DNA from 4 places in the Micromonospora sp. NPDC047753 genome. Region 3 is predicted to be linked to each of the others. Evidence: riboswitches for the same ligand, from Rfam matches in the RefSeq annotation. Region 3 holds a riboswitch; each other region holds the start of a gene.

Region 1 (3,484 bases), on a different contig from region 3:
GGTTGCTGGTGAGACGACGGGCAGTGTTGACGGGCGGTGCCGCCGCGAGCGTGGGCACGCTGATCGGCGGGCAGGCGACTGCGGCCACCCCGCGCGATGCGAAAGGGCCTCTGCGGGTACGCATTGTCATGTTCGACGGCGTTGAGGAGCAGGACTTCATCGCGCCGCAGGAAGTGTTCTCGCTGGCCGGGTGGTACAGCAGCAGAAAGATCGACACCGGCTACATGGTGCTCGGCAGGCCTCGCGTCATCACCGCCGCATTCGGCACTCGCGTGACGATCGACCGCGGCTGGCGGCCCGAGGAGGCGGATCTGATCGTCGTACCCGGTGGCGGTCGTCCCGGAGAGCCCGGCATCTGGGCGGAGATCAACAATGGGGCGCTCCCGAAGGCGCTCGCGACGGCACGCCGCCCGGGTCTCACCATCTCGTCACTCTGCACCGGCGCGATCATTCTTGCCGCGGCCGGACTGGTCACCGGCCGTCCCTGCACCACTCACACGGTTGCCAAGAAAGAGTTGGCCGCGCGCGGTGGCGTTGTCAAGAACGCGCGCGTCGTCGACGACGGCGACCTGGTCACCGCCGCCGGCATCACGTCCGGCTTGGATCTGGCGCTGCACCTCGTCGCGCGCGAGCTCAACGCGGACGTCGCTGTCCAGGTCGAAGAGGCCCTTGAATACCAGGCACGGGGCACGGTCTGGACCCGGTGAGGCATTGACGTGGGCCGAGCGCCGGCGTCACCGCTAGTGGTCTGTCTGGGTTGCGGTGTCTCGGCCGCGTTTGATGCCCGCTTCGCTGCCGCCGGTTCCGTCAGCGGCGGCGCAGGACGATCACGTTGTCGGTCACCTCGGCGGACTCGCCGCTCGGGCCGGTCGCGGTGCGGGTGCGGGCCTCGCAGATGACGGTCTGCCAGTGGGACGGCGACCGACAGGTAGCTCACCGAGTACTGACCTTTGGCGGGCAGATGCGCGAGGGCCACCACCGCCGGGAAACCCGTCGTGTACTCGCGAGGCTCGAACTGGCCGTTGACCAGGAAGTACTCCCGTACCGGCTTGTCCAGCGGCTTGGGCTCCCCGTACGTCCAGCCGTTGTCGACCCGGCTGCCGCCCGGGGCGGTGATGGTGAAGTACGCGTTGGCGGCGTCCTTCTCGGTGAAGTACAGCCGCACCGTCGTCAACGGCTCGTTCACAGTGGCGCCGGCCACCGGTGTGGACATGGCGAGGGTCCCGTGAGCCGCGGCCGGCGGAGCGGACGCGAGCAGTGTGACCGCCGAGGCGAGGACGAGCGCGAGCAGGCCCGAGACCATGCGGCCAGGAGACTGAGGGAGACGACGCATCTGAATATCCTCACCGCGGTGAGGCTTTTCGCAAAAGGTCGCGATCTTTTTCCTCAGGTAGCAAAAGTTGGATACGCTGCGGTTCCAGCCCTGTGTCACACATGTGAAAGGCTGTGCCGTCGTCGAGGCGGGGCGGAGTCCTCAACGAGCGTTCGTGTCCGGGTGGACGCGGGTCTCGGTCGCATCGAGGGGCTCAGAGGGTTCGCCCTGGCATGAGGTGGAGGCGCGCCGCGACGTCGTTGGTCCCGCAGGGCGGACATGCCAAGCCCAAATCGCGTACGGAGCCCTAGGATGGACAACGGTGTTGGTTCGCCGTGGCCTGAATGGTCGTGGCGTCGTAAGAGGGAACCCGGTGCGAGACCGGGACTGCCCCGCAGCGGTGAGTGGGAACGACCGCCGTCATCAAGCACTGGGCCGCGAGGTCTGGGAAGCGACGGCCAGTAGGCGACCGAACAGGTCACGCCCGCGAGTCCGAAGACCTGCCAGCGCCGCGCATGCCAGCCGGTGTGCGCCGCCGATGGTCTCTCGGGACGGCCGGGGCGGAAGCCGGTACGCATCCGTACCCCTTCCTTCCCTGCTGTGGCGCGAGTCCTCGGCCGCTTCGAGGGAAGGACCCCCATGAACACCGCATTCGGTCAGAGCACCGTGCTCGGTTATCCGCGCATCGGCGGCAACCGTGAGTTGAAGAAGGCCGTGGAGGCCTACTGGGCGGGTCACATCGACGCGGAGGAGTTGGAGACCACCGGCACCGCGCTACGGGGTGAGGTCTGGCGGGCGCTGCGCGACGCAGGTCTGGACGCGATTCCGTCCAACACGTTCTCCTACTACGACCACGTGCTCGACACCGCCGTGGCCGTCGGCGCCATCCCGCAACGCTTCACCCGCCTCGGCCTGTCCGAGCTGAACACCTACTTCGCGATGGCCCGCGGCGTCGACGCCGAGCCGGCACTGGAGCTCACCAAGTGGTTCGACACGAACTACCACTATCTGGTGCCGGAGGTCGGCGCCGACACCGTCTTCGCGGCGAACCCCGCGAAGGCGTTGCGCGAGTACCGCGAAGCCCGTGACCTCGGCATCGAGAGCCGCCCGGTGCTGGTCGGACCGGCCACGTTCCTACTGCTGTCCAAGCCCGCCGACGGGGGCGGGCAACCGTTTGACCGGTTGGCGGACCTCATCGACGTGTACGCCGACATCCTGGGGACGCTCGCCGACGCCGGAGTGCGGTGGGTGCAGCTGGACGAGCCCGCCTACGTGAGCGACCGCAGCGAGGCTGAGATCGCCGCGCTCCGCGACGCGTACACCCGGTTGGGCGCCGTGCAGCAGCGGCCGAGGATCTTCGTCGCCACCTACTTCGGGGAGCTCGGTGGCGCACTGCCCGCTCTGCTGGACACGCCCGTCGAGGCGATCGGCCTGGACCTGGTCGCCGGGCCCGGCAACCTGCAGCGGCTCGCTGGCGCGGGGCAGTTGCGTGGCAAGACGATCGTCGCCGGGCTTGTCGACGGCCGCAACGTCTGGCGCACCGACGTGCGAGCGGCGATCAGCGCCGGCGCGGCGGTGACCGGGCTCGCCGACCACGTCGCGGTGTCCACATCGTGCTCGCTGCTGCACGTGCCGGTGGACCTGTCCGTCGACACCGCGCTCGATCCGGACCTGCGCCACCGGTTGGCCTTCGCCCGGCAGAAGGTCGACGAGGTCGTCCTGCTGGGTCGGGCGCTGCGCAACGGCACCACGACCCTGCCCGCGCCGCTTGCGTCGGCCCCGCCGGGATGGCATGACGACGGTGTGCGAGGGCGCCTCGCCGCGCTGCGCGGGGTGGACCGGCAGCGCGGCGCCTACCCGCAACGCGCTGCCGCGCAGCAGGCGAGGCTGAGTCTGCCGGCGCTGCCAACGACCACGATTGGCTCGTTCCCACAGACCGACGAGCTGCGCAAGGCCCGCGCCGCGTACCGGGCTGGGCGACTCGACGAGACGGGTTACCAACAGCGGATGCGAGCTGAGGTCGAGCGGGTCATCCGTCTTCAGGAGAGGTTGGGTCTCGACGTGCTGGTGCACGGCGAGCCGGAACGCAACGACATGGTCCAGTACTTCGGCGAGCAGTTGAGCGGGTTCGCCGCCACCGAGCACGGCTGGGTGCAGTCCTACGGCTCCCGC
Region 2 (3,484 bases), on a different contig from region 3:
GGAACGACTCGTAGTACCTGCCGTCGACCAGATTGGTCGGCGCGACGAGGTAGGACACCCCCTTGACCAGATCGGGTCGCGGTCCGGCCGGCGGCGGCGTCTCACCCAGGGTGGCCAGGTTCTTGCCGGCCAGTGCGAGCGCCGCCGCGCCGGTGGCGGCAAGGTCAGCGTCCGGGTTGCTCGGGTCGGGGTTGAGCCCACCGCCGGTGACGATCCGCCCGACCAGGAAACCGGTGGCGGTGGCAGCCCGGTCGGCGACACCCAGCACGGCGAGGGCCTGCGCGGCGTACCCGGTGGAGTAGGTGTCGGTGACCCCCGCGCCGGTGTACGGCTGGTAACCGCCGTCGGTCTCCTGCGCGCCGGTCAGGAACGCCTTGGCCGAACCGAGCGCGGCATCGTGCGTCGCGCCGAGCGTGTGCAGCGCCAGGACGGCCAGGGTCGTGGCCGCGAGGTCTGGATCACAGGCGTCGGTGGGGCTGCGCCATACACCGGCGAAGGCTCCGGTCGCGCACTGCTGCTCGGTCAGTCGGGTGACGGTCGCGGCCGGCGGGGTGACGCCGGCCCGCTTGAGCGCGAGCAGGGCGGTCGCGTGGGTCAGGGGATCGCTCGATCCGGCGAAGTCACCAGCGGCGGCACAGCCGGCGTCGACGTCGGTCGCGGCGCACACCCGGTCGGTGAGCGTGGCGATCAGGTCACGACCTCCGAACGCGCGCGGATTGCCGCCGGTGATCGTGGTCAACAGCGCGAGGTTGGCGACGTTGGCGATGTGGGGTGCGGCGGTGCCACCGTTCGGGAAGATGGCGGCGTCGACGTGTGCCCGCAGGTAGTCGACGACCTTCGTGAGGGTCTGGTCCTGCCCACCGGTCCCGGCCAGGGCGATGGCGACGGCGACGGTCCGGTAGTAGTCAACGAAACCGTTGTCGACGTGGTCGCCGTCGGCGAGCTGCCCCACGAGGTAACTCGCAACCGCCTTGACCTGCGCTTCCGTCGGGCGCGCCGGTGCGGGCGTCCCGGTCGGGGTCGGAGTCGGGGTCGCGGTCGGAGTCGGGCCGCTCGCGCGCACCGACGCGGGGGTGAAGCTCGGCGCCCCGGTGGCGCCGCCGATGTCGGTGCCGCCGAAGACCCACGCCTCGACCTCACCCGGGCCGGGCCGCTGGGACATCGCGCCGAGTGGACTGTAGGTCCAGTGCTCCTGCCCGGCCGGGGCGATCCAGTAGGACCAGTAGGCCGTCGCCGGCGGCGTCAACTGGCACGCCTCGTCGGCCGGCGCCGGGCGTTCGGCACCGGACTCGAAGGCGGGTGAGCCGATCCGGCAGATGAAACCCGGGCCGTCGTGAGCGGTGCCGGTCGTGGTGAAACCCGCCTCGTGCAGCAGGTCCAGGCCGGTGGTCGGAGTGACGTCGCAGCCCCGCAGCAGCGGCCCGCCCCACGCGCCGAAATCGACCGCGACGATGGCGCCCTGGGTCGGGGTGCAGGACTCAAGCGGATCGGCGATCGCCGCACGGGTCGGCACCACCAGTGCCAACGCGCCGAGCGTCACCGCGGCGACAAACGCCAACCACGGCGCGGAAGTCCGCGACGTTCGACTGACCAGTGGAGACATGGCGACTCTCTCAAGGGGCTAGCGGCGCAGGCGCGGACGCGGACCCCGAGGACAAGTCTCGGAAATCTTGCTCCGCGCCGTGTACCTCGACGGCGCTGCGGTGCACTATCCAGCCAGGTAATCCGACTCGTCCCGAAACGGGACCTACGGCTGCGGGCCAGCGCCGGACTTTGACCGGCTTCCCCTGACTGCTGGATCGCGGTCATCGGACCACAACCGCGACCACCTCGTCAACGCGAGGGCGTGTCATCTACCTAACAGCGCGCGGTAGGGGCTTCCTCCCATACCGTGACCGCGTCATCGCGTGGGGGAACCCGGTGGGAATCCGGGGCTGACGCGCAACGGTGAGGACGGTTGGCCGTCCCGAGCCCGACTACCCACGTGGTGACGCAGCACCTGCGGTATCCGTCCCACGCGTCCTGCGGCCGGCCCGCCCCGCTCCGCCGGCTCTCCCGCTGGGCCCCGGGTCGAGGCAGTCGTGCCCCGTACCCCAAGGAGACCCGATGTCCTCGCGCCTTTCCCCCGGCAGTCGCCGGAGACGTCTCGCGACGGTTCCCGCCGCCGCGCTGATCGCCGCTGTCGTCGCGGTCGCGACCGGTGCCGCACCGGCCGCCGCGACCTCGACGGCGGCGCAGATCGCCACCGCCAAGACCAACGGCGTCGCCTACCTGCGCACCCTGCAGGCCGCAGACGGAAGCTACGCCAGCGGCGGGCTGTCGAACGAATGGGCGTTCAGCGCGTTCGCCCCCGCCGGTGTCGCGGCCGTGGACGTCTACCCCTCCGGCGACACGACCAAGAACGCCCGCACCGTCTACCGCAACCACCTCTCCGCCGCGTCCTGGCCGAGCACCTCCCCCGTCGTCACCGACTACGAGCGCGGCGTCCTGAACGCCTACGCGGCCGGCATCGACCCCGCCCGGGTCTCCCCCGCCCGCAACCTGATCGCCGACACCATCGCCTACTGGCAGACCGGCTCGGCCGGCTACTACGGCCCGCCGGCCAACGTCAACGGCACCGTCTTCGCCACCCTCGCCCTGGCCGGCGCGAAGACCCAGACCGGTGCCGCCCGCGTACCGCAGGCGCTGCTCAACCTGTCGGTCACCCGGATCCGCAACAACCAGCACAACGACGGCGGCTGGACCTTCAGCCAGGCCGAGGGCAACCCCACCCAACTCGCCGCCGCCAGTGACATCGACATGACCGGCGCCGCCATGGCCGCCCTCTGCGTCGCCGGGGTGCCCAACACCGACACCGACATCGTCCAGGCGAAGAACTTCCTCAAGGGCAAGCTCGTCAACGCCTCCGGCGCCTTCACCTCGATGTTCGGCGTCAACACCGACTCCAACGCCTGGGCGGTCTCCGGGCTGAACGCCTGTGGCATCCCAAGCCAGGGCACCGACTTCACCACCACCGCCGGTAAGACCCCGATCGACTTCCTGCGCGCTCAGCAGCTGACCGGCGGCGGGTTCAAGTACCTGCCCACCAACACCACTCCGTCGGCGTACGCCTCGATCGACGCGGTGCGGGCCCTGGCCGGCGCGGGCTACACCGCCGTTCCCCCGACCCCGGTCACCGCCGGGGCGCCCACCTGGGTCGCGGCGAGCGGATTCACCGCCGGCACCGCCAGCCGACTCGCCGTGATCATCGACAACGGCAGCGGCACCATCAAGCCCTGCGCGGTCACTCTGACGCCGACCGCCGCCACCACCACCCTCGGCGCCGTGCTGGACGCCGCCATCGGGTCCGCCACCCCCAGCGGCTGTGTCACCGCCCGCATCCCCACCAGCGGCACCGGCACCATCACCTCGATCAACGGCCTGGCCAACAGCGGCTCCTCCACCTGGAAGGTGTCCAGGGACGGCGGCACCCTGGCCACCGCGA
Region 3 (3,484 bases):
GGGCGGCGAGGTTCACCGAGCCGAGGTTGCACACGGCGGTCTCGGCGTCACTGGACACCTCGACGATCTCGGTGCAGAGGTTGGACAGGTGCACCACGTTGCCCGGCTCGGCGGTCTGGTTGCAGAGCCGGTTCGACGCGTCCTTGAAGGTCATCCAGCCGTTGCCGGTCTGGGCGAGGGTCCGCATCATCTTCCCGTACAGCTCCCGGGCCGGGACCTGCCGCACGTAGCGGCCCTGCGCCTCGGCCTGCCGGTACGCGGTGTCGAACCGCTCCCCCCACAGGTCGGGCAGCTCGGGCACCTCGTGCGGGTCGAACAGCGACCACAGCTCGTCGGCCTCGACCCGGCGCATGAACTCGTCCGGCACCCAGTTGGCCAGGTTCAGGTTGTGGGTACGGCGGGCGTCCTCGCCGGTGTTGTCCCGCAGTTGCAGGAACTCCTCGATGTCCGGGTGCCACGGCTCCAGGTAGACGCAGGCAGCGCCCTTGCGTCGGCCACCCTGGTTGACCGCGGCGACGCTCGCGTCCAGCGTGCGCAGCCACGGCACGATCCCGTTGGACTGCCCGTTCGTGCCCCGGATCAGCGCGCCCCGGGAGCGGACCCGGGAGTACGCGATGCCGATGCCCCCGGCGAACTTGGACAGGTTGGCGACCTGGGCGTACCGGGCGTAGATCGAGTCCAGCTCGTCGAGCGGGGAGTCGACCAGGTAGCAGGAGGACATCTGGGTGTGCCGGGTGCCGGAGTTGAACAAGGTCGGTGAGCTGGGCAGGTAGGCCAGGCTGGACATCAGCCGGTAGAAGTCGACCGCCTCGTCCGCCGTCCGGGACAGGCCGCAGGCCACCCGCAGCAGCCAGTACTGCGGGGTCTCCAGCACCAGTCGGCTGATGGGGTGGCGCAACAGGTAGCGGTCGTACACCGTGCGCAGGCCGAAATACTCGAACCGGCGGTCGCCGTCCGGGTCGATGGCGTGGTCGAGCGTCGCGGCGTGTGTGGCGACGAACGCGGCGGTGTCGTCACCGATCAGGCCCTCGGCGTGGCCGACCCGGATCGCCGCGCTGAACGAGGTGATGCCCTGTCGCCGCACCTCCTTGTCGACGTAGCCGGCCAGCAGCCGCGCGGCCAGACGCGAGTACTGCGGCTCCTCACCGATCATCTCGGCGGCGGTCTGGATGGACAGCCGGTCGAGTTCGGCAGTGGTCGCGCCGTCGTAGAGGCCGCTGATGGTGCGGGTGGCCACCCGCAACGGGTCGACGTCGGTCAGGTCGTCGGCCCACCGCTCGACCGCCCGGACGATCTTGTTCACGTCCACGGGTTCGGTGCCGCCGTCGCGCTTGCGGACCTGCATCGGCGTCCGCCGCACTGTCGCGTCGCCGCTGGCCGGGACTACCTCGGTGACTGTCACCACTCGCTCCTCGGAGTTCGAGACCTGGTGGCCCGGACGCGAGGAGACAGACACCGACGGACGCCACGCCGGCCCCGGCGTGGGTCAGGTGGCGTCAGCCGTCCCACGCGGCCTCGGACCGCCGCCCACCCGGGTGGGGTACGCGGCGCGCTGGCAGGTCTTCGGACTCGCGGGCACGACCGGGCTCGCCGGTCTCCTACTGGCCGTCGCTTCCCAGGCCGATGGTGGCCCAGTGCTGATGACGGCTGTCGTTCCCACTCACCGCTGCGGGACAGTCCCGGATTTCCACCGGGTTCCCTGTTGCCTCGACCGCACCGGATGAGCGGCCGAACCAGCTGCGCTCGACACCATATATAGGGACGCAGTCGTTGTCACACCCCACATGTCGGTCTCGGGCGTGTCGGCGGCGATGCGGTGACCACCGTCACCAACCCCCGGGAGCACGCTGCGGCCGACCGACGCCGGGCGCCGGAGACGGGGCTCTGCGCACTGGTGTCGACATTCGACAAAGATTTGACGTATCGAGGCCACGGCACTGGAGACCACGCCCATACGTCGCCGTCGATGCCTCGCGGCGAGCCGGAACATCCAATCACCAGGGTCCGCCGCGCGTGGCACCTTGGCCCGCCAACCGGCATGATCGGAGTCAAGGCGGCTCGACCCGAGAGGGTAAACATCATATGTCTGCACGTCCGAGGTGATCGACAACGTTGACGCGCTGGAGCAGCCCTCCGTATACTCCCAGTGATCATCTGATCTTTAGCCTAGCCGGGCGAGGAGCGCATGCCGCAGATCACTGCCGTCACCGTCGAAGACGTCCGCTTCCCCACCTCCCTGACCGCTGACGGGTCAGACGCCATGAACAAGGACGGCGACTACTCGGCGGCCTACGTCGTCCTGCACACCGACGGCGTCGACGGCGTGGGCGCGCCACTCGCGGGGCACGGCCTGACCTTCACCATCGGACGGGGCAACGACATCGTCGCGGCGGCGGCAGTCCACCAGGCACAGCTCCTCGTGGGCCAGGACGTGGCAACGATGGCAGCGGACATGGGCGCGGTCTACCGCCTGCTCACCTCCGACTCGCAACTGCGGTGGCTCGGCCCCGAGAAGGGCGTCGTCCACCTGTCCCTCGCCGCCGTGTTGAACGCGTCATGGGACCTGGTCGCCCGGGTCGCCGACAAGCCGCTGTGGCGGCTGCTCGTCGACATGACCCCCGAGCAACTCGTCGACATCGCGGACCTGCGCTACCTGTCCGACGCGCTGACCCGCGACGAGGCACTGGCCATCCTGCGGGCCAAGGAGAGCACAAAGGCCGCCCGCCTCGCCGAGCTCGACCGGACCGGCTACCCCGCCTACACCACCTCGGCGGGCTGGCTCGGCTACGGCGACGACAAGCTGCGCCGACTGTGCCAGGAGGCGGTCGACACCGGCTACGGCTACGTCAAGCTCAAGGTGGGCGCCAACCTCGACGACGACATCCGCCGGTGCGCGATCGCACGGGAGATCCTCGGCCCGGATCGCAACCTGATGATCGACGCCAACCAGGTGTGGGACGTCGGTCAGGCCATCGAGTGGGTCACCGCCCTCGCCCGCTTCACGCCACTGTGGATCGAGGAGCCGACCAGCCCCGACGACATCCTGGGCCACGCGGCCGTCCGCCGCGCCGTCGCTCCGATCGGCGTCGCCACCGGCGAACACTGCCACAACCGGGTGATGTTCAAGCAGCTCTTCCAGGCCGAGGCCATCGACTTCTGCCAGCTCGACACCGGCAGGTTGGCCAGCATCAACGAGATCGTCGCCGTGCTGCTGCTCGCCGCGAAGTTCAACGTCCCGGTGTGCCCGCACGCCGGCGGTGTCGGGCTGTGCGAGATGGTCCAACACGTGTCGGTGCTCGACTACGTCGCGATCTCGGGGGACCTCACCAACCGGGTCACCGAGTTCGTCGACCACCTGCACGAACACTTCACCGATCCCTGCATCATCCGCGACACCGGTTCCGGCAGCGGATACGTCCTGCCCGGCCAGCCCGGCTACTCCACCCGGATGCGTCAGGAGTCGGTGGCGCTCTACCGGTTTCCC
Region 4 (3,484 bases), on a different contig from region 3:
CGTGGTAGATGGCGATCGGGTTCTCCCCGAAGCCGCGGGGCGGCTGGATCAGCAGCACCACGTTGCCGAAGCGCAGCCCGGCGAGCACGATGTCTCCGCCCTCGGTGTACAGCTCGCCCGGCGGCTCACCCCAGTGCTCCCGCATCCGCTCGCGCAGTTCGGCCGGCACCTGGTCGAACCACCGCTGGTACGTCGGCCCCGGTATCCGTGCCTCGGCCGCTGCCAACTGCTCCGGGGTGAGCCACTCCACGTCGTGACCACCGGCGGCGATCAGCGCGTGGATCAGCGCGTCGCCGTCGTCGGGCGGCGGCGCGTCACCCAGGTCGTAGCCGGCCTCGGCCAACGCGGCGAACAGCCGGACCGCCGACGCCGGGGTGTCCAACCCGACGGCGTTGCCGACCCGGGAGTGCTTGGTGGGGTACGAGCTGAGCACCACGGCGACCCGCTTGTCGGCGTGCGGCACGTACCGCAGCCGGGCGTGGCGTACCGCGATCCCGGCGACCCGGGCGGCCCGCTCGGGATCGGCGGCGTAGACCGAGAGCCCGTCCGCGTCGATCTGCTTGAACGAGAACGGCACCGTGACGATCCGGCCGTCGAACTCGGGGATGGCCACCTGCATGGCGGCGTCCAACGGGGACAGGCCGGCGTCGCTGTCGGCCCACTGTGCGCGGGTGCTGGTGAGGCAGAGCGCCTGGATGACCGGCACGTCCAGGGCGGCCAGGGCGCCGACGTCCCAGGCGTCCTCGTCGCCGCCACCGGAGGCGTCGGCGGCGACCGCGCCGCCGGCCGCGAGCACCGTGACCAGCAGCGCGTCACAGCGGGCGAAGAGCCCGAGTGGTCCGGCGCCCGCGGTCAACCCGCGCAGCGAGCCGCAGAAGATCGGCAGCGGGTTGCCGCCGGCCTGGCGGACCGCGTCCGCGAGCACGTCGACGAATCCGGTGTTGCCGGCGAGGGCGTGCGCCCGGTAGAAGACGATTCCCACTGTGGGCCGGTCCGGGTCGGCGGGGTGGTCGCCGTGCACGCCGTACGCCGGGGTGGGCGCGGGTGCGGCGAACCCCTCGCCGGTGAGCAGCACCGTGTCGGAGAGGAACCGGGCCAACTGTCCGAGGTTGTCCGGGCCGCCCTCCACGAGGTACGCCAGCGACTGGGTGACGACCCCGGACGGCACTGTGGAGATGGCCATCAGCTCGGCGTCGGGCAGCGCCTCACCGCCGAGCACGACAGTCGGCACGCCGGTGGCGAGCACCGCGGCGAGGCCGTCCGGCCACGCCTGTCGACCGCCGAGCAGGCGTACGACGACGAGGGCGACCCCGTCGAGCAGGGCGGGCACCTCCTCGGCGGCGACTCGGGCGGGGTTGGCCAACCGGTAGTCGGCACCGCTGGCGCGGGCGGCCAGCAGGTCGGTGTCGGCGGTGGACAGCAGCAGGATGCGCACGGCAGGCTCCGGAGAGTGACGCCCTGGCCGCTACGGAGGCGACCGGGGCGATGCGGGTGGGTACGGCGTCAGCCGGTACGACGGCCAGAGCGAACGGCGCGCCGACGCATGGGTCGGGGCCGGTCAGCGCCGGGCGATCAGCTCAGCGGTGCCGGTGTCCGGTGTCCTTGGAATGCACTGCCTGGAATGCGAGACGACGAAAGTCGTCGATGAATGAGACGCCGTGCGTCATCGGGTCCTCCTCGGGTGTCCACGCCCTGGGGTACATCCCGACGGCCGAAGTATCCTGGCTTCCGGATCGACGCTCTCCCCCGGCCTTCCAACCGCAGACACACGGCCGTGACTCACGAGGGGGGATCGCTCCCCGGTGACAGTGGCGGGACCGCGTCGGATTCGCACCGACTTCCTTCACTGCCGTCAGGCCGCGAATGCTGCCACACGGCCGCGCCGCCGGTCAACGCGGACCCCACCGCCACCCGACCACGCTCACCGCATCGACCTGCGAAAATATCGGCGCGCGGGTGATGCCTCCCGTCGCGATGGCGGGCTGGGCAAATTGTTGGTCGGCCTCGCGGACTGGCCCGTGGCAGGGGGCGGAGTGGTCACGCGGCCCCTTTGGAGCTGATGTCGTAGACGATTCAGAAGCCTCGGCTCGCGGTCCGCGCCTCGTCAGACGCCACGCGCGACAACCGACACCGGTCGACGCCCCGATCAACGGGCGTGGCGTTCCGGGTGCGCTCGGCTCCAGGTCCGCATCCGTTCCGGGTAGCCGGTGCGCCCGGCCTCGTACAGCGGCACCGCGTGCTTGCGGGCGATGGCCCCGGCCGCGCGGGGCGTTCCGGTACGGCGGCGGATCCACTCGCCGTCGTGGGCGATCGCCACCACAGTGGTGTCCGTCGCCGTGGTCTCCGGCTCCAGGTAGAACTCCACCCCTCGCCGGCTGGCGACGAACGCCTCCAGCGCCGCGAGATCCTCGCGGGTCGCCTCCCGGTCCAGCTTCGTCGGGGTCGCCTCGGCACCCCGTGACCGGCGACTGAACCAGCTCATGACCAGCCCCTCTCCTCGACACCTCTCCCAGTGCACCACCAAATCCTGGCAATACGCTGCACGGCGGATGGGAAAAACCTGACCCGCGCCGGGTGGAACCCGCGGCGGGTGGGCGGTGTCATGAGTGTGATCCGAACGGAGGCTCCCCTGGACGACGAGACGCTCGTCACCCGCGCTCGGGCAGGTGACCTGGAGGCGTACGACCTCCTGGTCACCCGGCACACCGCGTCCGCGTACCGGACCGCGGTGCTGCTCGGCGCGGGCTCGGACTCCGAGGACGTCATCCAGGAGGCGTTTGTGAAGGCGTACCGGAAGCTGTCCCGTTACCGGGGTGACGCGTCCTTCCGGTCGTGGCTGCTCGCGATCGTCGCGAACGAGACCCGCAACCTGCACCGCTCCCGTGGCCGGCGCGACGGGCTCGTCCTGCGGGCGGCGGCAGCGGACCCGAGGTCTGAGATCGCCGAGGACGACGCGGTCGCCGCGGTCCTCGCCGGGGAGCGCCGGAGGTCGCTGGTGCAGGCGCTGCGGCAACTGCCAACACGGGACCGCGAGGTCATCGTCTGCCGGTTCTTCCTCGATCTCACCGAGGAGGAGACGGTGTCGGCTCTGGGCTGGCCCCGGGGCACAGTGAAGTCGCGTACGTCCCGGGCGCTGGCGAAGCTCCGCGGCCTGCTCGACAGTGCGGAGGTCCGGCATGGGTGACCTCGAACGGGAACTGCGCGACCTGTCCGCCTGGCTGGAAACCCCCGATCCGCCCGACGTGACCGCCCGTGTCCGCGTACGACTGGGCGCGACCCCGCCCCGGCGGCGCCGGTGGCGGTCACTCGCCGCGGTGGCGCTCGTCGCCCTGCTGGTCGCGCTGTTGCCGCCGACGCGGGCCGCGATCGCCGACGCCGTCACGGGGCTGCTGCGCTTCGCCGGGGTCAGCATCGCCACCTCACCCGCCCCGATGCCGCCCGGCGGCACCGCGTCGCCGTTGCCCGGGCAGCGGACCGTCGCCCT

Evidence for each region. Region 3 has a riboswitch for cobalamin ahead of ABZ749_RS17360 (ribonucleoside-diphosphate reductase subunit alpha). Riboswitches for the same ligand answer to the same signal wherever they lie in the genome.
Region 1: another riboswitch for cobalamin. It lies ahead of metE (5-methyltetrahydropteroyltriglutamate--homocysteine S-methyltransferase); the one in region 3 lies ahead of ABZ749_RS17360 (ribonucleoside-diphosphate reductase subunit alpha).
Region 2: another riboswitch for cobalamin. It lies ahead of ABZ749_RS30670 (prenyltransferase/squalene oxidase repeat-containing protein); the one in region 3 lies ahead of ABZ749_RS17360 (ribonucleoside-diphosphate reductase subunit alpha).
Region 4: another riboswitch for cobalamin. It lies ahead of ABZ749_RS13915 (cobaltochelatase subunit CobN); the one in region 3 lies ahead of ABZ749_RS17360 (ribonucleoside-diphosphate reductase subunit alpha).

The regions. Positions count from the first base shown of each region.
Region 1 is NZ_JBEYSL010000312.1:1,062-4,545, reverse strand. Features, by position in the region: gene ABZ749_RS23380 (DJ-1/PfpI family protein) at 51-707, shown strand; partial or broken gene ABZ749_RS23375 (copper resistance protein CopC) at 980-1,213, opposite strand; cobalamin riboswitch at 1,622-1,835, shown strand; gene metE (5-methyltetrahydropteroyltriglutamate--homocysteine S-methyltransferase) at 1,952-3,484, shown strand, end outside.
Region 2 is NZ_JBEYSL010000551.1:175-3,658, reverse strand. Features, by position in the region: partial or broken gene ABZ749_RS30670 (prenyltransferase/squalene oxidase repeat-containing protein) at 1-1,558, opposite strand, end outside; cobalamin riboswitch at 1,698-1,828, opposite strand; cobalamin riboswitch at 1,881-2,003, shown strand; gene ABZ749_RS30665 (prenyltransferase/squalene oxidase repeat-containing protein) at 2,107-3,484, shown strand, end outside.
Region 3 is NZ_JBEYSL010000186.1:291-3,774, forward strand. Features, by position in the region: partial or broken gene ABZ749_RS17360 (ribonucleoside-diphosphate reductase subunit alpha) at 1-1,345, opposite strand, end outside; cobalamin riboswitch at 1,537-1,753, opposite strand; gene ABZ749_RS17365 (enolase C-terminal domain-like protein) at 2,186-3,484, shown strand, end outside.
Region 4 is NZ_JBEYSL010000132.1:492-3,975, forward strand. Features, by position in the region: partial or broken gene ABZ749_RS13915 (cobaltochelatase subunit CobN) at 1-1,435, opposite strand, end outside; cobalamin riboswitch at 1,715-1,844, opposite strand; gene ABZ749_RS13920 (hypothetical protein) at 2,147-2,482, opposite strand; gene ABZ749_RS13925 (RNA polymerase sigma factor) at 2,603-3,184, shown strand; gene ABZ749_RS13930 (hypothetical protein) at 3,177-3,484, shown strand, end outside.